Regions from separate parts of the Mesorhizobium sp. B2-5-13 genome, predicted to be linked through region 2. Evidence: predicted binding sites of a transcription regulator. Region 2 holds the regulator's gene; the other holds the start of a gene.

Region 1 (15,434 bases), on a different contig from region 2:
GGAGCGATAGAGCCCGTCCCGCCAGCCGTCGCCGGCATCGGCTTGCGCCGTGGCTGAAAGCGTCACCACACCGCCGAGCAGGTCCGGCTCGTCATGCGCCTCTATGCCGGCCGTACGCGGCAGGGTCAGGCGATGCAGGCTGGTGTCATTGTCCGTCGCCTCGACGCAGTAGATCAGCGGCCCGCGCGACAGCGCGACGCGGCCGGCATCCTGCCGAACCTCGGGATTGGCGTAGAGCCGCTCGATCGGCATTTCGAGATCGAGCCGGACACGGTCGCCCTTTGTCCAGTTGCGCCGGATGGCGGCGTAGCCGTCGCTGGTCAGTTCCTCGAGGTCGACCGCTTCACCGTTGATTTCCAGCTTGGCACTGGGACTCCAGCCCGGCACCCTCAAATACAGCGTGAACGCCACCGGCGCCTGCGGCTCGACCGTGATCTCGACCGCGCCATCCCAGGGGTAGCGGCTCGCTTGCGCCAGCGTGACCGGCACGCCCGATATGTCGAAGCGGGCGGTGGAGTCCCCGTAGAGGTGAACCGCAAGGGCGTCGTCGGCCAGGCTGTAGAAATAGCTGCCGATGGAGGCCACCATGCGCCCGACATTGGGTGGGCAGCAGGGGCAGCGGTGCCATTTCCATCTGTTGTGCTTGCCCCGGCTTTCCAGCGGGTTCTCGTAGAAGAACAGCGAGCCGTCGAGCGACAGGCCGGAGATGGAACCATTGTAGAGCGCGCGTTCCATCATGTCGGCGTAGCGGGCGTTCGGCCCCATGCCGAGCATGCGGCTCGCCCAGAACACCAGCCCGACCGAGGCGCAGGTCTCGGCATAAGCGGTTTCGTTGGGCAGGTCGTAGTCGCTGGTGAACCCCTCATTGTGCGCCGACGGACCGAGCCCGCCGGTGATGTAGAGGTTCTTGGTGGTGAGGTCGTCCCACAGGCGGTCGAGCGCCACCCGCAGCGTGTCGTCGCCATATTCGGTGGCGATGTCGGCCATGCCCGAATAGAGATACATGGCCCGCACCGCATGGCCGACGACCTTGTCCTGCTCGCGCACCGGGATGTGCGACTGGCTGTATTCGTAGGTCTTGAAGTGATAGGCCTTCGGGTCGGCGCCTCGGGCGCGCGCCTCCTCGTCGAAATAATGCGGTTGCTGGCCGCGCTGGTCGATGAAGTATTTGGCCAGCACCATGTACTTTTGTTCGCCCGTCACCCGCGCCAGCTTGACCAGCGCCAGCTCGATCTCTTCATGGCCGCAGTAGCCCTTCTTCTTGCCGGGCTCGGGCCCGAGCACCGAAGCGATGTGGTCGGCGTAGCGGCACATGATGTCGAGCAGCTTGCGCTTGCCCGTCGCCTGGTAGTAGGCGACCGCACCCTCGATCAGGTGGCCGGCACAATAGAGCTCGTGGCAATCGCGCAGATTGGTCCAGCGCTTGCCGGGCTGGATGCGCTGATACCAACTGGAGAGATAGCCGTCCTCCTGCTGCAGCCTGCCGTACATGTCGATGACGGCGTCGATCTTCCTCTCCAGTTCGGGGTTCTTGCGCCGGTAGAGCGAATAGGCCGCGGTCTCGATCGTCTTGCCGAGATCGGAATCCCAGAACATCTGCGTGGTCACCGTCGAACCGGTGAAGCCGGGGGAGGCGGCCTCGTCGGGAGACGGCGAGTGGAAGGGGATGACAATTCCGGGCGAGGGGCGGTCGGGGTCGATCTGCTCCAGCATGCGCGCCTCCACGCAGCGGTCGTAGAGGATGTCGGCGGTGCGTGTCGCGACCGCCTCGGCGCGGTCGCCCCAGAAGCCGCGCACATCGACCTGCGGCACCGGCAGCGGGCGGAAGGCGAGCTTCGGCTTGCCCGTCTTAGCCATTTTAGCGGTTTGCGATGCGGTCATGAACTCACTCCAATTCGGTCTGTTATTTGACGGCTCCGGCCATCAGGCCGCGGATGTAGAAGCGCTGCAAAGCGAGGAACAGGATCAGGCACGGCACCATCATCACGGTGACGCCCGCCTGCACGGCGCCCCAGTCGATGGCGCCGAAGCGGCCCGATTGAAGCGCGGTCATCATCACGGGCAGCGTGAATTTGGATTGGTCGGTCATCAGCACCAGGGCGGCGAGGAACTCGTTCCAGGCGCCGAGGAAGGCAAACAGCGCGATGGTCACGACGCCCGGCCAGACCAGCGGCAGCATCACCTTTATGAGCATGGTGGCGTTGCCGGCGCCATCCATGCGCGCGGCCTCCTCGATCTCGCGCGGCACCGCGTCGAAGGCGTTGCGCATCATGAAGATCGAGAACGGCAGCTGCAGCGTCACATAGACGCCGACCAGCCCGGTCAGCGTATTGTGCAGGCCAAGCTTGGTCAGCACCAGGAAGATCGGCGTCAGGATCGACTGGAACGGGATCATGATCGTCGACAGGATGAGGACGAAGAACAGATCCTTCAGGGGAAACCGAAACCGCGAAAAACCGTAGCCGGCGAGCACGCTGACGATGACCGACAATATGACCGTCATCACCGAGACATAGATGCTGTTCTGCGCCGAGGCCCACAGGCCATCGCCGAAACTGTTCAGTGTTTGATAGTTCTCGAGCGAGAAGCCGGACGTCGGCCAGGGCGGCAGCGGCGGCAGGCGGGCCTCCTGCGCCGGCTTGAAGGCCGACAGCACCGTCCACACGATCGGCGCCACAAACAGCACCGAGGCGACGATGCCGGTGGAGTGCCTGGCCAAGCGCGCGGCGAGCTTGCCTCTGCCTGACATCGCCTGCGCCATCAGTCGAGCCCCTCGGGCTTGCGCAGCAACCAGAGCTGGACGAGGCTGAGCGCCACAAGGATGACCAGCAGCACCATGGAAAGTGCGGCGCCATAGCCGAGCTTAAACGAGACGAAGGACTGGTTGAAGATCCAGTACACCGCCGTCAGCGTCTGGTTGCGCGGACCGCCGCGCAGGATGATGTAGAACTGGTCGAAGGCAAGGATCGAACCGGCCACCGACAGGATCAGAGCTAGCGCCAGCGTGCGGCGCATCAGCGGCAGGGTGATCGCTCGGAACCGTGCGAACGGTCCGGCGCCGTCGATAACGGCTGCCTCCTGCAGGTCCTGCGGGATCGATTGCAGGCCGGTCATCAGGATGATCATGGTGAAGCCGGCGACCTTCCACACCACCATGGCGATGATCGACCAGAAGGCCGGCTGGAAGGTGGCGAGCAGGTTGAATTTTCTGTCGATCAGGCCGAGGTCGTAGGCGGCCGGGCTGAACAGGCCGGAATCGACGTTGAGGAGCCATGACCAGAGCAGGCTCGCCGAGGCAAAGCCGACCACCGCCGGCATGAAGAACATGGTGCGGTAGAGGTTGGTGAACGGGCGCGGCCGCTCGATGAAGATCGCCAGCGGAAAGGCGACGGCGAAGATCGCGATGGTGACGACCAGCGTGTAGTAGCCGGTGAATCTCAGCGCGTTCCAGAACCTGGTGTCGCGCAGGATCGCCCAGTAATTGCCGAGGCCGATGAAGGAGTGCTCGCCCATCAGCGGCCAGTTGTGCAGCGACATCCAGGCCGTCATGCCGAGCGGGATGACGAAGAACAGCATGACCAGCGCCACCGCCGGCGCGACATAAAGCAGGCCGATCCATTGCCGGCGCCCGGCACCGACGAGTTTTCGGGCGCGAGGCGGGGCGGTGGTTGTGGCGATGGCGGTCATGGGTTGCCCTTTCCTTCTCCCCTTGTGAGGTGAGCGGCCGGTTCGCCGAAGGCGAATTCATCGTGCCAGTGCCACGATGAAAGGCCAGCGAACGCCGGGACGCTGCGAAGCAGCGGGGACCCGGCAGGGTGGATCGGCCACCCCCCGGCCCTTCGCAGGCTCAGGGCGTTGAAAGCTCGAAAAGCCAAGCAGTTGGCTTTTCGCCCGCTGCGCGGACCGCTTCTCACCCCACAAGGGGAGAAGGGGGAGCGAAGCTTGATACGCCCCGAACTCGTGATGGACATGAATTCTTTCAACGCGATAGCCTGCTATTTGGATGGAACAATTTCCGGCCGCCCGCCCAGGGAGACAGGCGGGCGGCCGGCAGGCGTCCGCTTACTTCTGCGGCGCCTGGTCGATGATCGACTGCATGGTCTCCTGGGCGTTGGCGATCGCGCCGTCGACGTCGTCGCCGAAGAAGACCTCGTTGATCATCTGCGTCCACGGGCCGTTGGCGGAGTTGATCAGGTCGTTGAAGACCACCGAATAGGGCGTCTTGCCCTTGGCCATCGCCTCGGCGGCGATCTGGTAGCGCGGATCGAGATCCTTCAGCGCGTCCTTGGCGATGTCGCCGCGCACCGGCAGGCTGCCATATTTGGCGAGGATCGTCTGGCCTTCGAGCGAATAGGCGAAGTCCAGGAACTCTTTCACCACGGCTAGTTTCTTGGTGCCCTTGGTGACGACGAAATTGTCGCCGCCGGCAAAGGACGACCAGTTGCCATCCTTACCCGGCAGGAAGGTGACGCCGTAGTCGACATTGGGATATTGCGTGTTGAGCGCGCCGATGGCGAAGGCGCCGGACGGCGAGATGCCGATATTGCCGGCGGCGAAGGCGGCAAAGAAATTGGCGCCGGTGTCGGTCTGCGCGCCCGCCGGCACCAGGTCCTTCTTGACCATGGAGCGGTAGAGATCGATGGCGCCGCGCAGCTGTGGGCTGTCCAGCGTCGCCTTCGAGCCGTCCTCCGACAGGATGTCGCCGCCCGAGGCCCAGATCAGCGGCGTGAAGGTGAAGATGTTGCAGCCGCCGCAATTGCCGGAGAAGTAAAAGCCCTTGATGTTGCCGCCAAGCGCATTGACCTTCTCGGCGTCGGCTTCGATCTCGGCCCAGTTGGCGGGACCTTTCTCGGGGTCGAGGCCTGCCTGCTTGAACAGCTTCTTGTTCCAGATCAGCACCGAGGCGTCGGCCGAGAAGGGCAAGCCGTAAATATGGTCCTTGTAAGTGCCGGTCTTCACATGCGCCGGCGACAGGCTGGAAAAATAGGGCAGGGACTTCGCCCAGTCGGTGATGTCCTCCAGCTGGCCGGCGGCGGCGAAGGAGGGCGTGTAGATCAGGTCGAGCGACAGCGCGTCGGGCGCCGTACCGCCGGCGGCCGCCGCGCCATATTTCGGGATGATCTCGGCATTGGGGATGATGTCGAGCTTGACCTGGTCCTTGTTCGCCTTGTTGAAGGCGTCGACGATCCTTGGCATGAAGTTCGAGCCGTCGGCGCGTACCCAGATGTTGGCGGTATCGGCGGCGGCAAATTGCAGGCCGCAGCCCAGAACGGCGGCCGTAAGGCCCAGTTTGGCAATCAAAGTCCTCATGTTCTCCTCCTCCACATTTGGCCGCGATGCGCGGCTTGCCGCCGATTGCGGCGCTTCGTTCTTCAGCCGTCTTTCTCACCATCCGGCAGGCGGCCGCAGGACTGCCGCACCACCAGCCGGCACGGCAGTTTTCTGATACCTGGCGTGGCGGGTTTGCCGCCGACCAGGGAAAGCAGGGTCAGCCCGGCCTCGCGGCCGAGTGCTGCCAGGTTCATGTCGACCGAGGTCAGCGGCGGGCGGGTCGCCTCCGCCACGATCTCCCAATTGTCGAAGCCGATGACGCCGATATCATTAGGCACGCCGAGGCCTCGTTCGCGCAACGCATCGATGACGCCGCGCGCGATCTGATCGTTGCCACAGAAGACGGCGTCCGGTTTTTCGCCTTTGGTGTCGAACAGTTTTGCCACGGCATCATGTCCCCAGGCTTCCGACCAGGAGCCGAGCAGCGGCTCGATCACCGGCAGGCCGTTTTCCGTCAGCACGGCGCGGTAAGCCTGCGCCCGTTCGTGCACCACGGCAAAGCTCGCCGGCCCGCTGACATGGGCGATGCGCTTGCGGCCGAGCCGGCAGAAATGCTCGATCGCCAGCCGCGCGCCGTCGCCGTCGTCGGAGACGAAGGCGACGGCGTCGGGATCGGGCTGGGTGAAGGCGTAGATCACCGGCACGCGCAGATTGGAGAGGTCGACCGGCAAATGGCGGTCGATGCGTTTGCCGGTGGCGATGATGCCGTCGACGCGCTTGTCGAGCATGGCCTCGACATGGAGCTGGCCGAGGCGCGGATCCTCCTCGACATTGCACAGGAACACCGAAACGCCGGCATCGACCAGCGCGTCCGATATGCCCGACATCAGCGGCAGCGAGAAACGGCCATAGGTATCGTTGGTGAGCAGGCCGACGGTGAAGGAGCGGCGTCTGAGGAGGCTCTGCGCCAGGCCGTTGGGACGGAAACCCAGGCTGCGCGCCGTCTCACGGATGCGCTCGCGGGTCTCAGCCGTCATGCGCCCCTGATCGTTGAGCGCTTTCGAGGCGGTGGCGACGCTGACGCCGGCCTGCGCGGCCACGTCACGCAAGGTGACGGGCTTGGGAAAGACCGGGACTGGCGGGTCGTCCGATGCCATCGCGGCAAGAATCCTTAGTTGGGAAAAGGTTTTCTCTTACCGGCCAAAACAAGGTCCGGCCAATGGCCGAGCCCGATCGGGAACATCTGGAAAAACCTTTTCTCAACTCAAGGCTAGGCCAGATCGAAGGACTGATCAAGGGGAAAAGTTGCAGTCGCTCGCGAGACCGGATTTCGCGACGGGTGCCGCCAATCGGAGCGGGGGTCACTGTTGGCCGCGTGCGCCAGCTGAAAGGATCCGACATCTCCCGGACCGATCGGCAGGTGGCGCCGATTTGGTATGCAAGGAGTTCGCGAAAAGGGTGCTATGGAGGACTGGGCATCCCTTTGCCGGGAGCCCATCCCGCGACATTCGAGGTCAGTTTCGTGCCGCTCTTGCCCGTCTTTGGAAAACTTGGCGCCAAGGCACCGGTTGCCGTCATTCCTGTGCCGGTCCGGACGGCAGGTCTTGCGGCGCGATTGCGGCAGGCCCTGGCCTCGTACGGCGCCAAGGCGTTGCAACTGTCGGTCGTCGTCTGGACGGTCGCTATCCTCGGCGCCGCATTTCTCTTCGCGCGAGGCTAGCCGCATGGCCGACCGTTATGCACTGCGCATGGACTTGCCCCAAAGCTGGGCCATCATCGATGTCTTTACCGGCCAGCCCGCGGTGGTCAGGCAAAGGGTGATGGTCGGCATGAGCCCGCAGGATGCCAACGCGCTGGTCGATCAGATGAATATCCGCGACGTCAAGCGCCGGGAGAGGGCCGAACGTAAATCCTGACCTGTCCAATGTTTGCCCAGGGCGGTACTTGGCGCGGGCAAGATCCCGCCGCACCGCAAATCAGAGGATTCTCGTGAGACCCAGCCTGAAGCAGAAGATACTGGAGGTCTGTGACCGCAGGATTTCCGAAAAAGGGCCCAGCGTCGGCGTGTCGTTCTATGCGTTCTTCGCCAACAGGAACGACGACCCCGAGTTGCTGATGGAAGTCGCCCAATGGTGGATCAGAACCCACCGCCTCGACCATTTTGAAAAGGCTGCGAAGATACGCACGATGGTCGCGGACCTCGGCTGATCAGCTGAAATCGGCGGCCGTCAGCGCATACAGGCTCTTGTGGGTGCGGCCGTAGGCCTTGGCGGCGACGTCGTGGATAGTGGAACTCGACCTGTCGAAGGCGGCAAGATAGCCGGCCTCGTCGGCGGCGGTGTCCGGCTGTATCCTGCTCATGGCGTCGGCTGCCACCGAGAAGGAAATCTGGAGCATGCCGTCATGGCCGACGAAACGAATGCGTTGGCCGGCCACATCATAGCTGCGGCTGCGATTGGGAAAGGTCAGGCTCATGTCTTGACCCCCGTTGCGGCGGCCTTCTTGGCCACCCGTTTCGTCTTAGGCGTCGGATTCAGCGCTTCCGCCACGCGGTCGGCTTCTTCCTTGGCCAGCCGCAACTCCCTCAGCCTTGCCGTCTTGATCGCCCTGGCTTTCGCCTCGGACATGTATTCGGCGGTTGCCTTGTTGCGCTCCGCGTTCTTCTTCTGCTTGTCGACAAAGCGGGCTTCAGCTTTTTCCATGATCGTCTGATTGCCGTCGGCCATCGAAGAAATCTCCTTTGCGCATGAAATCGTGAAAACGAACTTGTCGGATAAATAGGCGCTCGACCGGCAAAATTCAACTTTTTGAAATATTTGGCTGATTTCGGATATCAGGAAACCGGGTGCGAAAATAATACTTCCAATATCTAATTCCGTCCCACGATAAATTTTGGCACTCCTATCTATCGAGTGCCAAATCGCCTATAGAGAGGGCGCGGCCGCCTATGCCGGCCCCAGAAAGAAGTTCTCATGAAGTTCCGTCCACTCCACGACCGCGTCGTCATCCGGCGCGCCGAAGGCGATACAAAATCCGGGGGCGGCATCATCATTCCCGACAATGCCAAGGAAAAGCCGCAGGAAGGCGAAGTCATTGCCGTCGGCCCGGGGGCGCGCGACGAAAAGGGCGCGCTCGTTCCGCTCGACGTCAAGACCGGCGACTTGATCCTGTTCGGCAAATGGTCGGGGACCGAGGTCAAGATCGACGGCGAAGACCTGCTGATCATGAAGGAAGCCGACATTATGGGCGTCATCGAAAAGGCTGCCGAAGCCAAGAAGGCCGCCTGACTGGAGCGCCGCGCGTTCGGCGCGGCGACTGGCCCCTCAAACTCGAACGGAAAAAATCATGTCCGCCAAGGAAATCAAATTCTCCACCGATGCGCGTGACCGCATGCTGCGCGGCGTCGAAATTCTCACCGATGCGGTGAAGGTGACGCTGGGCCCCAAGGGCCGCAACGTCATCATCGACAAGGCTTACGGCGCCCCGCGCATCACCAAGGACGGCGTCACCGTCGCCAAGGAAATCGAGCTTGCCGACAAGTTCGAGAACATGGGCGCGCAGATGGTGCGCGAAGTGGCCTCGAAGACCAACGACCTCGCCGGTGACGGCACCACGACAGCCACGCTGCTGGCCGCTTCGATCCTGCGCGAAGGCGCCAAGCTGGTCGCCGCCGGCATGAACCCGATGGATTTGAAACGCGGCATCGACCAGGCCGTCGCCGCCGTCGTCGGGGAAATCAAGGCGAAGGCCAAGAAGGTCAAGTCGTCGGCCGAGATCGCGCAGGTCGGCACCATTGCCGCCAATGGCGACGCCAGCGTCGGCGAAATGATCGCCAAGGCGATGAACAAGGTCGGCAATGACGGCGTCATCACCGTCGAGGAAGCCAAGACCGCCGACACCGAACTCGACGTCGTCGAAGGCATGCAGTTCGACCGCGGCTATCTCAGCCCCTACTTCGTCACCAATGCCGACAAGATGCGCGCCGAGCTTGAGGACCCCTATATCCTCATTCATGAGAAAAAACTCGGCAATCTGCAGGCGATGCTGCCCATCCTCGAAGCGGTGGTGCAGGGCGGCAGGCCGCTGCTGATCATTTCCGAGGATGTCGAAGGCGAGGCCCTCGCCACCCTGGTCGTGAACAAGCTGCGCGGCGGCCTCAAGGTCGCGGCCGTCAAGGCGCCGGGCTTCGGCGACCGTCGCAAGGCGATGCTGGAAGACATCGCGGTGCTCACATCGGGCCAGATGATTTCCGAGGATCTCGGCATCAAGCTTGAAAACGTCACCATAGAGATGCTCGGCCGCGCCAAGCGCGTGCTGATCGACAAGGACACCACCACGATCATCGACGGCGCCGGCACCAAGGCGACCATCCAGGCGCGCGTCGCCCAGATCAAGGGCCAGATCGAGGAGACGACCTCGGACTACGACAAGGAAAAGCTGCAGGAGCGGCTGGCAAAGCTGTCAGGGGGCGTTGCCGTCATCCGCGTCGGCGGCGCCACCGAATCGGAAGTGAAGGAAAAGAAAGACCGTATCGACGACGCGCTGAACGCCACGCGCGCGGCCGTGGAAGAAGGCATCGTGCCAGGCGGCGGCGTCGCCCTGCTTCGCGCCCGGTCGGCGCTATCAGGCCTGAATGGCGCTAATGCCGATGTCACCGCCGGCATCTCCATCGTGCTTCGCGCGCTTGAGGCGCCGATCCGCCAGATCGCCGAGAATTCCGGTGTTGAGGGCTCGATCGTTGTCGGCAAGCTCGCCGACAGCAAGGATCACGATCAGGGCTTCGACGCCCAGAACGAGGTTTATGTCGATATGATCAAGGCCGGGATCGTCGACCCGGCGAAGGTGGTGCGCACGGCATTGCAGGACGCCGGCTCGATCGCGGCCTTGTTGATCACCGCCGAAGCGATGATCACCGACGTCCCGCCGAAGGACGCGGCACCGGCGGGCGGCGGCGGCTACTAAGATCCAGCCCGGACTGCGAAAGGTGGTTCATGGAGGCCACCTTTTCAGGCCCGACCTGTTGAGCTAGGACGGCGGCGGCTATCCTCATCTTGAGGCTTTCGCCGGGGTTGGGATTCACGCTAGACTATTTCCGTGGGCCGTTGGTGCAAAGCTTTGGCCGATTTGGGCTTTGCCCGATTTGGCAACCGATCGAACGGAACCGCGATCCTCAGTTCGGAGACAAGTCATGTTTGCGGCCCAGGCCATCGATACCTCAGACAAGGCCGCGTTCTATCGTGACCTCGCCAAGCAATTGAAGGCGCTGCTCGAGGGGGAGCACGACTCGATCGCCAACGCCGCCAACACCTCGGCGCTGATCTTCCAGATGGTGCCCGACCTCAACTGGGCCGGCTTCTACTTCCTGGCATCGGACGAAGAACTGGTGCTCGGCCCCTTCCAGGGCAAGCCGGCCTGCGTGCGCATCGCGGTGGGCAAGGGCGTATGCGGAACGGCGGTCGAGCTCGGCACCTCGATGCTGATCAAGGACGTGCATGATTTCCCCGGCCACATCGCCTGCGACGCCGCCTCGCGCTCCGAGCTGGTGGTGCTCCTGGAAGACGACGAGGGCGTCTTCGGCGTGCTCGATCTCGACAGCCCGACGCCCGGCCGTTTCGACAGTGCCGACCAGGCCGGCATCGAGGCGCTGGCGGCGATCTATGTCGCGGCGAGTTCGTTTGCGGATTGAATCCGGCTCACAAACAGATTCAGCTAAGGTCCCTAAGTCATTGTTTTAATAGATGCCGTATGTCCGTGTGCCCTCACGCGTGGGGACCGGAGTCTCAAACCAATTTCACCAGCATCAGGCTGAAGCAGCCGATGAACAGGAAGGCGCAGAAGGCGAGCGCCAGCGGGCGCAGGCCGCGCGAGCGCAACTGCGAAATGTCGGCCTGCAGGCCCATGGCGGCCAGCCCCATGGTCAGCATGATGGTGGTGGCGAGCACTATTGCCTGCTTCACTTCGGCTGCTATCGCGACAAGGCTGTTCAGCGCCACGACGGCGACGAAGGCGGCGACGAACCATGGCATGGGCGGTCGCGCCGCCGACTGGTCGCGGCTCCCGCGGCGTGCCATCAGGCCGAGCGCGATGACCATCGGCGCCAGCATGGCGACGCGCGTCAGCTTGGCCACGGTGGCGATCTCGCCGGACTGGGTGCCGTTCTGGAAGCCGGCGCCGATGACCTGCGCCACCTCATGGATCGAGGCGCCCGCCCACAGGCCGAAAGCATGCTGGTCGAGACCGAGCAGCGGCGCCAGCAGGGGAAAGCCGAGCATGGCGACGGTGCCGAACAAGGTGATCGAGGCGACGGCGTAGGTGACGTCCTCGTCGCGCGCGTCGGTGACGATGTTGGTGGCGACGATCGCCGAGGCGCCGCAGATCGAGGTGCCGGCGGCGATCAGCTGCGCCAGCCTGGCGTCGACGCCGATCAGCCGGCCGAGCGTGATGGTGAAGACGAAGGTGGCGCCAAGGGTCAGCGCCACGATCCCGACGCCGCCGGCGCCGATCGAGGCGACCTGGCCGAGCGTCAGCTGGAAACCGAGCAGCACGATGGCGAAGCGCAAAAGGCGTTTTTGCGAGAAGGCAATGCCGGCCTTGGCGTGCGCCGGTGTGCCGAGCACGTTTGAATAGACCATGCCGGCGACGACGGCCAGGATCATCGGGCTGAACAAGGCGAAGCCGGAGACATTGCGGGCCGAGAAGGCGACGGCGGTGATCATCGCCACCAGCACGATGCCGGGGATGATGCCGTTCCAAAGGGAATCGAGGCGCTTGCGGCCCTGCGCCAGATCGACGGAGATCGTGCTTTTCGGAATATCGTTCGCGACGCGGGTCAGGGAAGGCAATGCAATTCTCCAGGCGAGTACAACGGAGAAATGCCATTTCATGACCAATCATTCCAACGAATTATTTTCGTTAGAATGATCGAGTTTTCCGAACGATTTTGCTTGTGTCGAAAGGCTGCCGCACCCGGATCGAGCAGCGAAGAGGCCGAGACTACAGTTGCGCTTCGATCGCCACCTTGTCGACTACCGACCAGACGTTCCTGATCCTGTCGTTCAGGAATTCATAGAAGACGTTCTCGCTGAAGGAGACTTTCCTGCCGTTGATGGGCAGGCCGAGGAAAGTTCCCCTGGGCGTGCAGTTGAACTGGAGGCGGCTGGCTATGAATGGCGGGTCGGAGATCAACAGCTGGACGTCGAAAAAGAGGTCCGGAATTTCGCGAAAATCCCGCTCCAGCATGTCGCGGTAGCCTGACAGTCCAACCCGGTCGCCATTGTAATGCACCTCGTCATGGACGAAGCGATGCAGCCTTTGCCAATCCTGGTTGTTGAGACAGTCGATATAGCCTCGATAGAGATCGGTTTCGCTCACGGCGATGGCTCCATTGCTAGAACGCCCGATCGGGAAGATAGAACGGTCACGGATACAATCCAGCGCTTTACCCGCGAAGGCATCGACCCGGGAAGGCCGGCGACGCCTGGCGGCGGCTGGCCCAACGACCGGGCCAGACGGTGCCTTGACGCATCACGGTTGCTGCTCCAGCTTGCCGCCATGTTCGTTCTCGCTCCCGCCGACACCAAGCGACGCCGCCCCTGCACCGTGCGGAAGGGCACGCTGATTGCGCGACGAGGAAGACCGGCTTTATAGATCCGCTTCGTTTCCCACAGCCCGCCCGCGAAAAACGCCGGCGGGCTTTTTCATGCCTGGAGCCTTGTGATGATTGCCAATTCTTCCATCCGGTTTCGTCCAGCCGAGCCTGCCGATGCCGCCACGATCCGCGACATCGTGCGCGCCGCCTATGCCAGATGGGTGCCGGTGATCGGCCGCGAGCCGCTGCCGATGCGTGCCGATTACGACAAGGCGATTGCCGAACACCAGTTCGAGCTCGCCGTCGCGGAGGACCGCATTGTCGGCATGGTCGAGACCATGCTGGCCGACGATCACCTGTGGATCGAGAATGTCTGCGTCGCGCCGGAGGCGCAGGGCAGGGGCATCGGCCGGCTGCTGCTGGAGCGTGCGGAAACCAAGGCACGCGAGGCGGGACGCCCGGAGCTCCGCCTGTTAACCAACGGTGCCTTCGAAGCCAATGTGTCGCTCTATCGCAAGCTTGGCTATACGATCGATCGGGAGGAGCCGTTTATGAACGGAACGACGGTCTATATGAGCAAGCGGCCAGTTGGATGCCCGCCAATCGGAGCGTGAGGATGACTGCCAGGATCAAGCTTAAGCAACTCACTGGCCTCTATGCGATTTCGCGGCTTCAAGCCGGTGACGGCATTCCCGCCTGGACGGACCGACCGGGCTTCGTCAGCATCACCAGAACCGATGACGAGCTCTCGATCACCTGCCTCCAGGATCGCGTGCCGGATGCCGTCAAGCATGATCTCGACTGGGTCGCCTTCAAATTGCAGGGCCCCTTTGCGTTCGACGAAACCGGCATTGTGCTGTCGGTCATAAAGCCGCTGTCGGAAAACGGTTTGGGCATCTTCCTGGTATCGACATTCGATGGCGACCACCTGCTGGTGAAAGCGGCGGACGAGCCCGCGGCGAAAGGCTTTCTGCGCGAAGCCGGGCATACGCTGCTATAGTCCGCTCATCGCCGGCCGTTGATCAACGATTGGCGCGCAGGCTCAACCGCTTCGGGGGTTGCGTTTGACAGCGCCGTTTGCGCATTGTTATTTCGCGCCCGATATGACGGCCCGCCCGGCCATGCGGCACACTCCAGGAGAAACCCATGTCACACAATCTGCAGTTCTATATCGATGGCGCATGGGTCGATCCCGTCGTGCCTAACACGCTCGACGTCGTCGATCCGTCGAATGAGGATGTCTTCGCGCAGATCTCGCTCGGCTCCAAGGCCGATGTCGACAAGGCGGTGGCCGCTGCCAAGCGCGCCTTCGACACTTATGGCTTCACCTCGGTCGAGGAGCGCCTCGACATCCTCAGCCGCGTCATCGACGTCTACAAGAAGCGCAGCAAGGGCCTGGCGCTGGCCGTGTCGCGCGAGATGGGCGCGCCGCGCCAGATGGCGCTCGACAGCCAGGTCGGCATCGGCCTGGCGCATCTGACCAAGATGGCCGAGACGCTGAAGAATTTCCAGTTCCGCCACGTCAAGGGCAACCATCTGGTGGTCAAGGAGCCGATCGGCGTCGTCGGCCTGATCACGCCCTGGAACTGGCCGCTGAACCAGATCACCTGCAAGGTCGGTCCGGCACTCGCCGCCGGCTGCACCATGGTGCTGAAGCCGTCGGAAATCGCGCCGCTCAACGCCATCATCTTCGCCGAGATCATCGACGAGGCCGGCGTGCCGAAGGGCGTGTTCAACCTCGTCAACGGCGATGGCCCTGGCGTCGGCCAGGCGCTGTCCAGCCATCCCGACATCGACATGATGTCGTTCACCGGTTCGACCCGAGCCGGCATATTGGTGGCCAAGGCAGCCGCGGACACCGTCAAGCGCGTGCATCAGGAGCTTGGCGGCAAGTCGGCCAACATCCTGTTCCCGGATGTCGATCTCGCCACCGCCGTCAGCAAGGGCGTCGCCGGCTGCTTCAGCAACAGTGGCCAGTCCTGCAACGCGCCGACGCGCATGTTCGTGCCGCGCGACCGCCACGACGAGGCCGCCGGATATGCCAGGGTGGCGGCTGAAAAGTTCACCGTCGGCCCGGCCGATGGCGCCAACACCAAGCTCGGCCCTGTCGTCAGCCAGGTCCAGTTCGACAAGATCCAGGACCTGATCCAGAGCGGCATCGACGAGGGTGCGACACTGGTCGCCGGCGGCCCCGGACGCCCTGCCGAACTCAACCGCGGCTACTATGTCAGGCCGACCGTTTTCGCCGACGTCACCCACGACATGCGCATCGCGCGCGAAGAGGTTTTTGGGCCGGTGCTGTCGATCCTGCCCTACGACACGGTCGAACAGGCAGTCGAACAGGCCAACGACACCGTCTATGGCCTTGCCTCCTACATCCAGGCCAAGGACCTGCAGAAGGCCCGTGACGTGGCCGCGCGCATGCGCTCGGGCAACGTCTACATCAACTATCCCCAATGGGATGCCGGCCTGCCCTTCGGCGGCTACAAGCAGTCGGGCAATGGCCGCGAATACGCCGAATACGGGCTGGAGGATTTCCTCGAGATCAAGGGCATTGCGGGGTATGAGGCGGCGG
Region 2 (15,434 bases):
GCGTCGATCAGCGCACGCAGTTTTGCCGGATCAGAAGTCGAGATCCGCATAGTGCGATACCGGCGACAGGCCGCGCACGCGGTCGGTCAGGAGCGGCCGGAATGAAGGCCGCGATTTCACCCGCGTGTACCATTCGCGCGCGGCGGGGTGTTCGCGCCAGTCGATCTCGCCGAGATAGTCGAGCACCGACAGCGTCGCGGCGGCCGCCAGATCGGCATAGGTGACCCTGCCGCCGGCCAGCCAGTGACGGGTGCCGGCCAGCCAGTTGGTGTATTTCATGTGCTGGCGGATGTTGGCGCGCGCGGCGCGGATGGCGCCCGAATCGGGCGAGCCGCCGCCCGCCGTTTCCGGCATCACCGGCTTCAGCACGCGCTCGCGCACCAGATGGCGCGTCACTTCGCTTTCGGCCTTGTTGAGATACCAGTCGATCAGCCTGCGGATTTCAGCGCGCTGCATCGGGTCCTCGGCGAACAGCCGCTTGTCGCGCTTGAGCACACCGCGCGTCTCGTCGAGATATTCCGAGATCACCGTCGCACCGATGATCGGCACGTCGCCCTCGGCCAGCAGGATCGGCAGCGTGCCGGCCGGATTCAGCGCCAAGAATTCCTTGCGCCGCGTCCACGGCTTTTCCTCGATCAGCGCCAGCTCCTCGCCATACTCGCCAAAGGCGAGGCGGACGAAGCGGCAGGTTGCGAACATGGGATGGTGGAAAAGCGTCAGCATGGTTCCGCGATGATAAAGCGCACTAATGTGGTTTGGATTTGAAGTTCCTGCCCCTCAATGGCATCCGCGTTCAGGAACTTCAAATCCAAACCACATTAGAACTCAAAGTTGACAGTGTGGCTCAGAATCCGGAATTCGCGCATCGCGCTCGTCCCGGGTGTGGCGAATTCCGGATTGCCACACTGGCGAATCGCAGGGCGCACCGGTAAGTCTTGGCCGCCCGGTTAGCGGGCCGTCAGGGGTGTTGCGACCTATAGGGGGACTTCGGCGCCATGACAAGCAAGCCATTCTGTTAGCCGTCACGCCAACGCCGAGGTAGAAATGGAAAGCCAGACCATCGTCGAAGCCCTGCTGCTTGGCCTGCTGGAAGGGTTGACCGAATTCATACCGGTGTCTTCGACCGGCCATATCCTGCTCGCCGGCCATTTCCTCGGCTTCCAGTCGACCGGCAAGGCCTTCGAGATCCTGATCCAGCTCGGCGCCATCCTGGCGATCCTCAGCGTCTATTTCCGGCGCCTGTGGCAGATGCTGCTCGACCTGCCGCATGACCGGCTGACGCGGCATTTCGTCATCGGCATCCTCATCGCCTTCCTGCCGGCCGCGATCATCGGCGCGCTGGCGCACGACTTCATTAAGACGGTGCTGTTCGAATCGCCCCGGCTGATCTGCATCATGCTGATCATCGGCGGCGTGGTGCTGCTGGTCGTCGACCGCATGAACCTCAAGCCGGTCTACCGCGACGTCGAGCGGTTCCCGACCAGGCTTTACCTGCAGATCGGGCTTTTCCAGTGCCTGTCGCTGATCCCCGGCACGTCGCGCTCCGGCTCGACCATCGTCGGCGCGCTGCTCCTGGGTGTCGACAAGCGGGCGGCGGCGGAATTTTCCTTCTTCCTCGCCATTCCGACCATGGTCGGCGCGTTCGCCTTCGACCTGTTCAAGAACCGCAACGTGCTGACCTCGGCCGACCTGCCGATCATCGCCATCGGCTTCGTCGCCGCCTTCGTCACGGCGTTGTTCGTGGTGCGCTTCCTGCTCGATTACGTCTCGCGCAACGGCTACTCGCTGTTCGGCTGGTGGCGGCTGGTGGTGGGTGTTGTCGGGCTGGTGACGTTGATGATCTGGGGGTGAGGAGCGGTCCGCACCTCCGCGCCTTCGTCATCCACGGGCGGAGCAAGGAATGCCCCGCCTCAACTCCTCCCATAAAACGCATTCGGGACATGCACGGGCCAGCGCCAGGGCAGCACGGCGACCATGTCGAAGCGCATCGACAGCCTGCCATAGTCCGGCTGGCGCGACAGCCAGATGTCGGCCGCACCCTCGATGCGACGCTCCGATTCGTGACCGATCGCTTCCATGGCTTCGATCAGCGTGCGGCGCGCCTTGACCTCGACGAACAGCACCAGGTCGCCGCGCCGCGCGATCAGGTCGATCTCGCCAAAGCGCGTGCGGTGGCGGCGCGCCAGGATGCGGTAGCCTTTCAGCATCAGCGCGACAGCCGCCAGCCATTCGCCGCGATGGCCGCGCCGGTAGGCTTTTTGGCGGCTGGCGCTCGGGCGCTCAGCCACTGCCGGCTCCGGAACTTTGCTCGACCATGATCTCTGGACAAACGAAACCGTTTGTCCGAGAAAACCGGCTTCCACTTTTCGGGATCATGGTCTGTCCTTGAGCTCGAGCAGCCGCCGATAGAGCGCCTGCTTCTGGCCGCCGGTCATTTTAGCGGCTTCCGCCGCCGCCTTGGAGGCCGGCATTTCGGCAGCGAGCGACAAAAGCAGACGATCGATGTCTTCGGGTTCGTCGGCCTTGGCCTCGGCCGGGCCGATACAGACGACGATCTCGCCCTTCGGCGTATCGGCCGCCGCATAATGGTCGGCCAGCGCTTGCAGCGTGCCGGTGCGCATTTCCTCGTACGTCTTGGTCAATTCCCGGCCGATCGCAGCTTTGCGTTCGCCGCCCAGCGCCTCGACCATGGCGCCGAGCGACTCAGCCAGCCGGCGCGGTGACTCGAAGAAGATCAAGGTCGCCGGCACCGCCTTCAGTGCCTCCAGCCGTGACAGCCGCTGGCCAACCTTGACCGGCAAAAAGCCGGCGAACAGGAAGGCGTCGGACGGCAGGCCCGACGCCGTCAGCGCGGCAAGCGGCGCCGACGGGCCGGGGATCGGCACGACGCGAATGCCCTGGTCGAGCGCTTCGCCGACCAGCCTGTAGCCGGGATCGGAGACCAGCGGCGTGCCGGCATCCGAAATCAGCGCCACGCTCTGGCCGGCTTCGAGTGCCGCGATCAGCTTCGGCCCGGCCTGGTCGGCATTGTGTTCGTGATAGGCGGTGGTGCGGCGGCGAATGCCGTACCGGTCGAGCAGCACGCGCGACACACGCGTATCCTCGCAGGCGACGATGTCGGCGGCGGCCAGCGTCTCCAACGCGCGCAGCGTGATGTCGGCGAGGTTGCCGATCGGCGTCGCCACCAGATAGAGCGCCGGATCGAGCGGACGAGCCGCGATCTCGGCCTGCCCGACCACATAGCTGCGCTTGCCTGTCTCGCCAGTCACCAATGCCGTCTCCGTTCAGGCCTATCTGGCCCGCCAAATCTTGTTTGGCATGGCTGGCGCCGGCTTGCAAAACTCGCACCGGTGTAAGGCAATCGCCATTCCTTCGCCACAGTAGGGAACGAAACCGGGTTTGGCAGATTTAGCCCCTGATTCCCAAGGGAGGACAGGATGGACAGCCTGACGATACAGGACGCTTTCGAGCCTTACTATGCCGGCCGCAGCCGGAGTGCCGCACGCCAGGACAAACGGCTGCCAGCCCGGAACGACACCAGCCTGACCAAGCAGGCCGCGAGTGCCTTGCCAACAGACGTCAGGCTTTCCGACAACAAACCCGACAGCACGACGGAGCACTGACCGGACGATGCCCAATCGCTTCGATATCTTCATCACCCGTCTTGAAACGAAAACCGCCCGCAACGGCGTACCGCAATCTCCGATAGGCGACCAGCACCGTGGCCGCCGCGACAAAGACGGCGCCAAGCCGGTCCGGAGCGGCGAGACGCATGCAGAGAAGGAGCGCGGAAAGCACCGCCACAAACACGACGCCTGATCTGGCTCAGATCGGCAAGGCGGCCGCCGAAGGCGGAGGGGCGAAGGCCGGCCAGGCGCTCAGTCCAGATATCGTGAAACGCGCGCCTTCAGGAGCGCTATCAGCTCCGGGTCCATAAATTCGTAGTCGTCCGGGATGTCGAGGCAGATCACCTTGGCCGCCTCCAGGCTGGCCTTGAATTTCTTCTGCAGTTTCGTCCGGTGGATTTTCTCCATGACAAAGATGATGTCGGCCCAGGCGACAAGTTCGTGCGTCAGCGGAGTGTAGGCATCATGATTGGTGCCGGCCGAGGCGACTTCGATGTCGCGCCGCGTGGAAAACACCTGCTCGGCGGTAGGGCTGCGCAAGCGGTTCTGGCTGCAGATGAAGAGGACGTTTTTCAAGGGTTTAGCGCGCCAGGTCCGCCACCACGGCGTCGAGCACGATCATGCCGGCCGGCGTGGCGCGCAGCCGCGCATTGCCGATCGGCGCCACCAGCCCCTCACCCTGCAGCACCGACAGCCGCGCGCTCGATAGGCCGCGTCCGGAAAACGCCTCGTAGCGGGAGAGGTCAATGCCTTCGGCGAGCCTGAGCCCCATCAAAAGAAACTCGTCGGCCTCTTCGGAGCGCGTCAGGAGTTCGCCGCCGGTGATGCCATGGCCCTTGGCCTCGACCAGATTGGCCCAGGTCTCCGGCATTCTTTCGGCAATCGTCACCACCCGATGGCCGTTCTCGACGAAGCGGCCATGCGCGCCTGGACCGACGCCGACATATTCGCCGTAGCGCCAGTAGGTCAGATTGTGCCGGCTCTCGGCGCCCGGCCTGGCGTGGTTGGAAATCTCGTAGGCCGGCAGGCCCTGCGCCGATGTGATTTCCTGCGTCAACGCGTAGAGATCGGCGGCGTGATCGTTGTCGGGAATGACGAATTTCTTTGCCGCGTGCAGCGCATGGAAGGGCGTGCCTTCCTCGATAGTCAGCTGGTAAAGCGACAGATGGTCGGCGGCATGGCCGATCGCCTGTTCGAGTTCCGCCTGCCAATCCTGTGGCGTCTGCCCGGGGCGCGCATAGATCAGGTCGAAGGACAGGCGCGGAAAGATTTCGCGCGCGAGCCCGATGGCGTGCAAGGCTTCCTCGACATTGTGCAGCCTGCCGAGAAAGCGCAAATCCTTGTCGTTCAGCGCCTGCACGCCGAGCGAGACGCGGTTGACCCCCGCCGCCCGGTAGCCACGGAAACGCTCCGCCTCGACCGAGGACGGGTTGGCCTCGAGCGTCACCTCGATGCCATCGGGCACCGTCCAGTTCCTGGCCACCGCGTCCAGAACCCTGGCCACCGTTTCCGGCTTCATCAGCGACGGCGTGCCGCCGCCGAGAAAAATGCTGGTCACGTCGCGCGGCCCGGTGCGCTGGCGCATCGTCGCCAACTCGGCCTCGAAGGCGGCGGCAAAGCGCTCCTGGTCGACCTCCTGGTGGCGGACATGGCTGTTGAAGTCGCAATAGGGGCACTTGGCCGCGCAGAATGGCCAATGCACGTAGACGCCAAAGCCGGGACTGCGGTCGAGCGCCATGGTGGTTGCGGGTCCGATCATGCGGAGCCAAGCCTGACCGAATCAAGCCGAGCTTGGGCGAATTTCTGGAAGGCGCGGGCGCGGTGCGACAGCGCCGTCGCCTGGCCTGGCTTCCAGCCGTGCTTTTCCTCGGCACTCATCTCGCCGAAGGTTTTGTCGAAGCCATTGGGCAAGAACACCGGATCGTAGCCGAAGCCGAGCTCGCCGCGCGGCGGCCAGACCAGCGTGCCCTCGGCCTCGCCGCGATAATATTCGGCCTCGCCGTCGGGAAAGGCGAGGCAGATGACGGCGACGAAGCGGCCCGTGCGCCGCTCGGGCGTGGCCGCGCCGACTTCCTGCAACGCGACTTCGGTGCGCTGCATGGCCATGGCGAAATCGCGCGATCCCTCCGGCGTCTCGGCCCAGTTGGCGGTATAGACGCCGGGCGCGCCGTCGAGCGCGTCGACGCAGAGGCCGGAATCGTCCGACAGCGCCGGCAGGCCGGTCGCCTTCGCGGCGGCGAAGGCCTTGATGTAGGCGTTTTCCTCGAAGGTGGTGCCGGTTTCGTCCGGTTCGGGCAGGCCATACTCCTTGGCCGACTTCGCCTCGAAGCCGAATGGACCCATCAGGTCGGCGAATTCGCGCAGCTTGCCGGCGTTGTGGCTGGCAACGACGATCTTCTTGCCATCGAGTGTATGGAGGTTTGGTGAATGCATCAAAGGCCCCAGATTCTTGGCTCGGCGAACTCGATCGAATTGCCCGACGGGTCGCGTATATAGATCGAACGGCCACCTTGCGGCCATTCGAATTCGCTTTCGATGGCGATTTTCTTCGCTTGGAGATGTGTTCTCCAGCCGTCGATTTCAGCGGCGCTGGCGGCAAAGCACAGATGACCCTCGCCGACCGCGCCGTGCGGCGGCACTTTCAGCTTCGCGTCCGGTGCGGGCGGAATTTTGGTCGCTTCGGCGTTGAAGACGAGCAGGACGCCTGGGCCGCAGCGGAAGAAAAGGTGGCGGCCGTCGACCTTGCCGAGGAGGATGAGGCCAAGGATGTCGGTGTAGAAGTGCTCAGCGGCGTCAAGGTCGGTGACGTAGAGGGCCGATTCCAGGATGGCGGAGGGAGTCACGAGGCACCCCCCTCTGCCCTGCCGGGCATCTCCCCCTCAAGGGGGGAGATTGGCAATTTCGATGTTGTCGCACACCCAGCAACGCTGAAAACCAGCGAAGGCCGAGACGGTATCCGATCTCCCTCCTCGAGGGGGAGATGGCCGGCAGGCCAGAGGGGGACGTTCAAGCTCGGCATTAAACCCTACGCGACCGCCATCTGCTGCAGGCTGACCAGTCGGGAAATGCCCTTCTTGGCCAGGCCCATAAGCGTCGCGAACTGGTCTTCGGAGAAAGGTTCGCCCTCGGCGGTGCCCTGAATCTCGACGATGCCGCCCTTGCCGGTCATGACGAAATTGGCGTCGGTGCCGGCCGAGGAATCCTCGACATAGTCGAGGTCGATGACCGGCTGGCCGTCATGGATGCCGCAGGAAATCGCCGCGACATGGTCTTTCAGCACTTTCGAAACGCTGGCCATCTGCCGGGCTTCCATCCAGCGCAGGCAATCATAGAGCGCCACCCAGCCGCCGGTGATCGAAGCGGTGCGGGTGCCGCCGTCGGCCTGGATGACATCGCAGTCGACGGTGATCTGCTGTTCACCCAGCGCCTGCAGGTCGACCACGGCGCGCAAGGAGCGGCCGATCAGGCGCTGGATCTCCAGCGTGCGGCCGCCCTGCTTGCCGGCGGAGGCCTCGCGGCGCATGCGCTCGCCTGTCGAGCGCGGCAGCATGCCGTATTCCGCCGTGACCCAGCCCTTGCCGGAATTGCGCATCCAGCCCGGCACCTTTTCCTCGAGGCTCGCGGTGCACAGGACGTGCGTGTCGCCGAACTTCACCAGGCAGGAGCCTTCGGCGTGTTTGGAGACGCCGCGCTCGAAGGAGATGGCGCGCATTTCGTCGAATTGGCGTTTGGAGGGGCGCATTCGGCCTGCTTTCTTGTCAGTTTCTTGAAATCGTGGCCGGCTTTTAGACGCAAGGGGGGCAGCGCGCAAAGGAAAACGGACCGGCGATCTGACACAGACACCCGGGGCGATCTGACACAGACACCCCGGGGTGATCTGGCACAGACACCGAGGTGATCCGACACAGACAGCCGGGGTGATCTGGTACAGACACCGAGGTGATCCGACACAGACACCGGTTGCGCGCGCCCCACCGAAGTCTATATCCTTGAACCGGAGGTTTTTGGCCAAATGACCAAGCCAGTCGATCCCGCGTCGCAGGCGCCCGCGCTTCAATCGCTCGACATGCGCTCGCGCGACATCTTCCGGCGCATCGTCGATTCCTACCTGAGGGACGGCGAGCCCGTGGGCTCGCGCAGCTTGTCGCGCATCCTGCCGTCCTCGCTGTCGCCGGCTACCATCCGCAACGTGATGAGCGACCTCGAACATCTCGGGCTGATCTACGCGCCGCATATTTCGGCCGGCCGTCTGCCGACGCAGGCTGGCCTGCGTTTCTTCGTCGATGCCTTCATGGAGCTTGGCGACCTCTCCGACGAGGAGCGCCGCGCCATCGAGGCGCAGGTGCGGGCCTCCGGCTCGGGGGCGACGCTGGAGCACATGCTGACCGAGGCCAGCCAGATGCTGTCGGGCATGTCGCGCGGCGCCGGTCTGGTGCTGGCCGCCAAGAACGAGGTGGCGCTGAAGCATATCGAGTTCATCCAGCTCGAGCCGACCAAGGCGCTTGCCGTGCTGGTGTCGCAGAATGGCGACGTCGAGAACCGCGTCGTCGAGCTGCCCGCCGGCATCACCGTCTCGCAGCTGCACGAAGCCTCCAATTTCCTCAATGCGCATATTCGCGGCCGCACGCTGGCCGAGGCGCGCACCGAGATCGCCCGCATCAAGGAAGAGACGAGGGCGGCGCTCGACACGCTGTCGCAGGACCTCGTCGAGAAGGGGCTGGCTGTATGGGCGGGCGCCGAAAGCGGCCTGCCAGCCCGGCTCATCGTGCGCGGCCGCGCCAATCTGCTGGAAAACGTCACCGCCCAGGCCGACATCGAATTGCTGCGGCATCTGTTCGAGGACATGGAGACGCAGGATGGTTTGATCCAGCTGCTCGACCTTGCCGAAGAGGGATCGGGCGTGCGCATCTTCATCGGTTCGGAAAACAAGCTGTTCTCGCTTTCGGGCTCGTCGCTGGTGGTGGCGCCCTATCGCGACAAGGACGCCCGCGTCGTCGGCGCGCTCGGCGTCATCGGCCCGACCCGGCTCAACTATGCCCGCATCGTGCCGATGGTGGATTATACGGCGCAGCTGATATCGCGCATGCTGCGCTAGGTGTACTGATATTCGGGTGAAGCCGGCCTGCAAACGGCTGATAACCTGCGCTTCCGGTGCCACCGTTTTCGACTCGGCCTGACCCGAATCTCGACATACCTTTGGTGCGACACCGAAGGACCGGCTGCAAAGGAGAAAAAGAATGGCGCTGGAATCATTCAAGGCCCAGATCAGCCTGCTGCTCGAAGAAATGGTCAACCAGCCGGAGGACCAGCACGAAATTCAGGAACAGCTGCGCGAAAAACTGCGGGAAATGCGCGCCATGGGCCTGCCGTTGCCGGCCGATCTCGTGGAACTGGAAAAGCGCCTGGACGACGATTTCTACGCTGCCGGGACCTGATCCCGGAAGTTTGCTCACCGCGCGTGACGGAACCCACGGACAAGCCGATCGTTAATTTCCTTCACGACCGGGTGGAGGAAGTGATGCGATTGGCCGGACTGGCGATGTCGGCACTGTTTCTCACGACCGCGGCTCTCGCCCAGCAGGCCGACCGGCCCGTGCTCAAAGGCCCGGCGGCCTTGGGCGACTGGCGCGCGGATAAGCCCGGCGTGCGCCGGTTGATCAAGCCGGAAGACCTGCCGAGACCCTATGTCACCAAATCCGCCTCGAACGGCGCCGGCCTCACGGAGAGACCGCAAGGCGCCAAGCCACAACTGCCGCCCGGCTTTTCGGCGGAACTCGTTGCGTCCGGCATCGACAATCCGCGTGTCGTGCGTGTCGCGCCGAACGGCGACCTGTTCGTCGCCGACAGCGAAGCCAACCAGGTCCGTGTCTATCGGCTGACGAACGGAAGCGCGAAAGCCGCGGAGAAAAGCATCTTCGCCGGCGGCCTCAACCAGCCCTATGGCATCGCCTTCCATCCACCCGGCAATGACCCGCAATGGGTCTATGTCGCCAACAGCGACAGCATCGTGCGCTTTGCTACCGCAATGGCGATCTGAAGGCCTCGGGGGAACCGCAAACCATTGTCGACGACATCCCCTCGAGCCACCACTGGACCCGCGACATCGCCTTTTCCCCCGACGGCAAGACACTTTACCTCTCCGTCGGCTCCGGCTCGAATATCGCGGAGGACATGGGCAAAAGACCCAGAGGCGGGCTCGACGCCTGGGTCAAGTCGAAGCCGCTCGGCGCCAGTTGGGGTGCCGAGGCGGGCCGGGCCGAGGTGCGGGCTTTCGACCCCGACGGCAGGAATGGGCGCATCGTCGCCACCGGGCTGCGCAATTGTTCGGGCATGACCGTGCAGCCGGCGACCGGCGCGCTGTGGTGCGTCGTCAACGAGCGCGACGCACTTGGCGACAATACGCCGGCGGAATACGCGACGACGGTCAGGGAAGGTGCCTTCTATGGCTGGCCGTGGTATTACATCGGCAACAATGAGGACCCGCGCCACAAGGGCGAGCGTCCCGACCTCGCCGGCAAGACTGATATTCCCGACGTGCTGATGCAGGCGCATTCGGCGCCGCTCAACATCGCTTTCTACGATGGCAAAAGCTTTCCGGCCGAGTACCAAGGCGACGCCTTCGTGGCCCTGCATGGCTCCTGGAACCGCGGCAACAGGACCGGCTACAAGGTGGTGCGGCTCAAGTTCAAGGACGGCAAGCCGACCGGTGAATATGAGGACTTCATGACCGGCTTTGTCGTCTCCAACGGCGAGGTCTGGGGCCGGCCGGTTGGCGTCGCGGTGGCCAAGGACGGGGCGCTGATCGTCACCGAAGACGGCAACGGCACAATCTGGCGCGTGACCTATAGTGACGGCCGGTCCTGATCCGTCTATTGGCAGCGCCGGCCCCCTCACCAGGTCTCACAGGGAGCTGGTGCAATCGAATCCAGTCCTCAGTAAATTCAATTCCATTCAGATATATGCGATGAAGCGCCCTCATCCGAGACCGAATCCATGACCCTCACCGGATTTCTTGCCTACAGCGCCGCGCTTGGCGTCGCCGCCGCCATCCCGGGCCCCGGCGTCACGGCGCTCGTCGCACGTGCGCTGGGCTCGGGCTTTCGCTCGTCGCTCGCCATGTCCTTCGGCCTGATGCTTGGCGATCTCACTTATTTGACCGCCGTGGTGCTGGGCCTGGCCTTCGTCGCGCAGGAGTTCGGCATGGTTTTCCTGGCGATCAAATGGGCCGGCGTCGCCTATCTCGCTTTCCTCGGCTGGCGCTTCTGGACCGCCGGCATAACGCCCGAAACCATCGAAGCCAGGAAGGGCAAGGGCGGCTTGCTGTCGAGCTTCATCGCCGGCCTCACCGTGACGCTCGGCAATCCAAAGACGATGATCTTCTATCTCGCCATCACGCCGACCATCGTCGACCTGAAGACCATCACGCTTGCCGATTACGGCATTCTCGTCGCGCTGACGTTCGTCGTCCTGTTCGTCGTGCTGGTGCCTTACCTGGCGCTGGCGGCCAAGGCGCGCTGGTTCCTGAAGTCGCCGCGCGCGCTCAAGGTGCTGAACCGCACCGCCGGCGCCTTCATGGTTGGCGCGGCGGCGGCGATCGCTGCTCGCCAGTAGGTCGTTTCGACCAAACCATTCCCTGGCCCGGCTGTTTCGAGGAATGCTTTTCCGGGGTCCAGGCGTTTTCAGCACAGGCCCCACTCGGATATTTTCCAGCCGCAGCCTATCTTGCGCGGCTGAAAGCCCTATTCTGTCGGCTACTGCCAATTGCCTGAAATCCAGGGAGCGAAACCAATGAACAAGCCCGTCACTTCAGCCCGCGTGCCCGGCCGCGGCCGTATCTACGATTCCATCACCGACACGATCGGCGATACGCCCTTGGTACGGCTCGACAAGTTCGCCAAGGAGAAGGGCATCGTCGCCAATCTGGTCGCCAAGCTCGAATTCTTCAATCCGATCGCCTCAGTCAAGGACCGTATCGGCGTGTCGATGATCGAGGCGCTGGAGGCAGCCGGCAAGATTACGCCCGGCAAGACCACGTTGATCGAACCGACATCCGGCAATACCGGCATTGCGCTTGCCTTCGCCGCCGCCGCCAAGGGCTACAAGCTGATCCTGACAATGCCGGAGACGATGTCGGTCGAACGCCGCAAGATGCTGGCGCTGCTCGGCGCCGAGCTGGTGCTGACCGAGGGGCCGAAAGGCATGAAGGGCGCCATCGCCAAGGCCGACGAACTGGCCGCGACTATCCCCAACGCCATCATTCCGCAGCAGTTCGAAAACCCGGCCAATCCGGAAATCCACCGCAAGACGACAGCGGAGGAAATCTGGAACGATACCCAAGGCGAGATCGACATCTTCGTCGCCGGCATCGGCACCGGCGGGACGATCACCGGCGTCGGCCAGGTCTTGAAGAAGCGTAAGCCCGTGCTGCATGTCGTCGCCGTCGAGCCGGATGCCTCGCCGGTGCTGTCGGGCGGCCAGCCCGGCCCGCACAAGATCCAGGGCATCGGCGCCGGCTTCGCGCCCAAGATCCTCGATACCACGGTCTATGACGAGATCGTCAAGGTCTCCAACGAGGATTCGGTCGCCAATGCGCGCCTGATTGCCCGCCTCGAGGGCGTGCCGGTCGGCATCTCGTCGGGCGCGGCCCTGCAGGCGGCAATCGTCGTCGGCTCGCGGCCCGAAAACAAGGGCAAGACGCTGGTGGTGGTCATCCCCGACTTCGCCGAGCGGTATTTGTCGACGATCCTGTTCGAGGGGCTGGGGGCTTAACCCTCGCATTCTTCCCGCGAGCGCCTGGCCCGCTGAAAAACTCCTCGTGGCCGCCTGCGCGCAGCTTGAGCCGACCCCTGCTTCCGGTTCATATCACCCCCGGCCCGCGCACGACTGGCCGGGGAGGATTCCATGTACAAGCTTTATACACGTCCCGGCAGCGGCGGCTTCGTCGTCGAGGCGGCGCTGGCGCTGATCGATGTGCATTTCGAACAGATCGACGTGCCGAAGACCGAGGCGCCCGATCCGGCCTTCCTCGCCATCAGCCCGTTGAACCAGGTGCCGGTGCTGATCTTGCCGGACGGACGCTCGATCACCGAATCGGCGGCGATCTGCATCCTGCTCGCCGAGCGCCACCCGCGGGCCGGTCTGGCGCCGGCGGCCGATGAACCGGCGCGCGCCGAGTTCCTGCGCTGGATGGCGTTCATGTCGTCGGCCCTCTATCCGGCGATCCTGCGGTTCTACTATGCCCATCGCTACACGGCGGATGCCGAAGGTACGAAGGCGGTGAAACAGGCGGCGGTCGCCGAGATGGATCGCGGTTTTGCCGTCGTCGATGCCGCCTTGCGCGGCCGTGACTGGCTCGCCGGCGACAAGATGTCGGTGGCCGACATCTATCTCGTCATGCTGGTGGCCTGGCATCCCGACATCGACATGGCGCGGGCGGCCTGGCCCGGTATCGAACGCCTGTGGGCGCGGTTGCGCGAGCATCCGCTCATGAAGACGCTCAACACGTCGCACGAGATGTGGCCGGCCTGAGCGGGATGGTCCGGAAAGTCGCCCGCGCTCTGACAGCTCACTGTCTGAGCGCGGCGCGTTTTGCCTGCAGGAACCGGCGTACCGCCGGATCGCGCTCGAGGCCGATCGCCCGATCATAGGCTTCGACCGCCTGCGGTCCCTGGCCGAGCCTGGCTAGCAGGCCGGCACGCGCGGCCCAGTAGGGTTGGTAGTCATCGAGTCGCTTGTCGTCGCCCAGCACGTAAAGAGCCGCCAACCCCGCCACCGCGCCCTCGGTCTCGGCGATCGCCACCGCGCGATTGATCGCCACGACCGGCGACCCGACGATCGAAAACAGAGCTTCGTAGAGCCCGCGGATCGCCTCCCAGTCGGTGCGGCCACTCAGCCGTCGCGCGGCATGCGCCGACTGTACCGCCGCCTCGAGCTGATAGCGGCCGATCGTGCCCATGGTGGCGGCGCGGCCGAGCAGGGCTTCCGCCTCGTCGACCAGGGCATGATCCCACAATGCATGATCCTGCTCGGCGAGCGGCACATACTCTCCGGCCGGGTCGCGCCGCGCCGCGCGGCGCGCCTCGGCGAACAGCATCAGAGCCAGCAGGCCCAGCGCTTCCGGCTCGCCCGGCAGCAGCGAGGCCATCAGCCGGCCGAGCCAGATCCCTTCGGTGGCGAGGTTTCGGCGTCGCGTCTCGGTACCGGCCGGGTCGGACCAGCCCTCGGCGAAAGCGGCGTAGATCGCCTCCAGCACCGCGTCCAGCCTTTCGCCGAGTTCGGCTCGCTCCGGTACGCGGAACGGGATGCCGGTCTCGCGGATGCGGCTCTTGGCGCGCACCAGGCGCTGGCCCATCGTTGACGGCGAGAGCAGGAAAGCGGAAGCGATCGTCGCGGCATCGAAGCCGAGGATGGTCTGCAGGATCAGCGGTGCCCGCACGCCGGATTCGATCGCCGGATGGGCGCAGGCGAACATCAGCCGCAATCGTTCGTCCGGCAGGTCCTCGTCGGTCATGCGTGCCTCCGCTTCCTCGGCAATCAGCTTGAGATGGTCACGGCCGGCTTCGCTGGTCAGCCGCCGCCGCACCGCATCGACACGCCGCCGCCTGGCTACGGCGAGCAACCAGGCTTCCGGCTTTTCCGGCACGCCGGTGCGCGGCCAGCGTTCGAGCGCCGCCGCGAAGGCGTCGGCCAGCGCATCCTCCGCGGCGGCGACGTCGCGCGTGCGCGCGGCGAGCCAGGCGACCAGCTTGCCATAGCTTTCCCGGGCGGCGGCCTCGGCGGCCGCCCGGGCGATATCCGGGCGACTGTCCATCACGCCGTCACTTGGGCATATAGTCGGCCATTTCCCAGATCGGCCGCAACTCGACCGTGCCGGTGCTGGCCGCCGGACAGCGCGCCGCCCAGTCGATGGCGGTATCGATATCGGCCGCCTCGATCATGTAGAAGCCGGCAAGCTGCTCCTTGGTGTCGGCATAGGGACCGTCGATAACGTTGGTTTTGCCATCGGCGATCCGCACCGAGGTCGTCGCCTGGGTCGGGCGCAGCCTTTCGCCGGCCAGCCACGCACCGGACTTCTTCAACGCTTCGGTATAGGCGGCGTAGGCCGCGCTCATCTGCTGGGCTTTCTCGACCGGCGTGTTCGCCAGCGCGGCTTCATCGTTGTTGATCAAAAGCATGTATCGCATGGGTCTTCTCCCGTGGTTTGGAAGGCCGCTTCGTTGCGGGCCGAACGTATGTCGCGCGTCGGCGACCGATTTCGACAGGTTGCGGAAAAAACTTTCGGCTCCGGCCGCGCCTTGCGCAAGCGGGTATGTGTTTGGCGACCTCTCAACCATTCGTCTAACGCGTGGAATTGCGGGTTGGCATTTCCCTTTCGCTGTCTAAACTCGCCTCTCTTCGCATCAGGGAGGTGATGCGGCCACTATTTCAGGGAGGAAACCAGATGTTGAATTTCAGAACGAAATTCGTTGCTGCCGGCGCGATGGCGCTTTCACTTGTCCTTGGTGCGGCGTCGGCCAAGGCGCAGGAATTCATCAATGTGCTGACCGGCGGCACTTCGGGCGTTTACTATCCGCTCGGCGTAGCGCTGTCGGAAATCTACGGCAAGGGCATCGAGGGTGCCCGCACGCAGGTGCAGGCGACCAAGGCGTCGGTCGAGAACCTCAACCTCCTGCAGCAAGGCAAGGGCGAGATCGCGTTCGCGCTCGGCGATTCCGTCAAGATGGCCGCCGAAGGCAACGCCGAGGCCGGCTTCCCCGGCAAGCTCGACAAGCTGCGCGGCATCGCCGCCATCTATCCCAACTATATCCA

The links. The regulator HrcA, encoded in region 2, represses chaperone genes, less so after heat shock. The targets are predictions, from matches to a motif close to GTTAGCACTCNCNNNNNGNGAGTGCTAAC.
Positions count from the first base shown of each region.
Region 1: FJ434_RS27605 (co-chaperone GroES) is a predicted target of HrcA. The motif match lies at 8,163-8,191, and genes of this name have one in related genera.

Region 1 is NZ_VFUI01000030.1:22,969-38,402, reverse strand. It holds gene FJ434_RS27655 (glycoside hydrolase family 127 protein) at 1-1,881, opposite strand, end outside; gene FJ434_RS27650 (carbohydrate ABC transporter permease) at 1,904-2,761, opposite strand; gene FJ434_RS27645 (sugar ABC transporter permease) at 2,761-3,687, opposite strand; gene FJ434_RS27640 (sugar ABC transporter substrate-binding protein) at 4,063-5,310, opposite strand; gene FJ434_RS27635 (LacI family DNA-binding transcriptional regulator) at 5,373-6,428, opposite strand; gene FJ434_RS30410 (hypothetical protein) at 6,491-6,991, shown strand; gene FJ434_RS27625 (hypothetical protein) at 6,996-7,187, shown strand; gene FJ434_RS27620 (DUF6500 family protein) at 7,261-7,479, shown strand; gene FJ434_RS27615 (DUF1488 domain-containing protein) at 7,480-7,746, opposite strand; gene FJ434_RS27610 (hypothetical protein) at 7,743-7,997, opposite strand; gene FJ434_RS27605 (co-chaperone GroES) at 8,244-8,558, shown strand; gene groL (chaperonin GroEL) at 8,617-10,233, shown strand; gene FJ434_RS27595 (GAF domain-containing protein) at 10,460-10,957, shown strand; gene FJ434_RS27590 (YeiH family protein) at 11,052-12,113, opposite strand; gene FJ434_RS27585 (ester cyclase) at 12,265-12,642, opposite strand; gene FJ434_RS27580 (GNAT family N-acetyltransferase) at 12,988-13,473, shown strand; gene FJ434_RS27575 (ACT domain-containing protein) at 13,476-13,859, shown strand; gene FJ434_RS27570 (aldehyde dehydrogenase family protein) at 14,006-15,434, shown strand, end outside.
Region 2 is NZ_VFUI01000011.1:94,094-109,527, forward strand. It holds gene queG (tRNA epoxyqueuosine(34) reductase QueG) at 1-50, opposite strand, end outside; gene FJ434_RS19125 (glutathione S-transferase family protein) at 31-723, opposite strand; gene FJ434_RS19130 (undecaprenyl-diphosphate phosphatase) at 1,045-1,851, shown strand; gene FJ434_RS19135 (YraN family protein) at 1,911-2,288, opposite strand; gene rsmI (16S rRNA (cytidine(1402)-2'-O)-methyltransferase) at 2,373-3,269, opposite strand; gene FJ434_RS19145 (hypothetical protein) at 3,438-3,623, shown strand; gene FJ434_RS19150 (hypothetical protein) at 3,631-3,819, shown strand; gene FJ434_RS19155 (low molecular weight protein tyrosine phosphatase family protein) at 3,879-4,202, opposite strand; gene hemW (radical SAM family heme chaperone HemW) at 4,207-5,385, opposite strand; gene rdgB (RdgB/HAM1 family non-canonical purine NTP pyrophosphatase) at 5,382-6,059, opposite strand; gene FJ434_RS19170 (VOC family protein) at 6,059-6,469, opposite strand; gene rph (ribonuclease PH) at 6,652-7,368, opposite strand; gene hrcA (heat-inducible transcriptional repressor HrcA) at 7,639-8,721, shown strand; gene FJ434_RS19190 (hypothetical protein) at 8,864-9,061, shown strand; partial or broken gene FJ434_RS19195 (sorbosone dehydrogenase family protein) at 9,145-10,490, shown strand; gene FJ434_RS19200 (LysE family translocator) at 10,620-11,237, shown strand; gene cysK (cysteine synthase A) at 11,415-12,395, shown strand; gene FJ434_RS19210 (glutathione S-transferase family protein) at 12,528-13,154, shown strand; gene FJ434_RS19215 (RNA polymerase sigma factor) at 13,192-14,436, opposite strand; gene FJ434_RS19220 (YciI family protein) at 14,444-14,809, opposite strand; gene FJ434_RS19225 (TAXI family TRAP transporter solute-binding subunit) at 15,067-15,434, shown strand, end outside.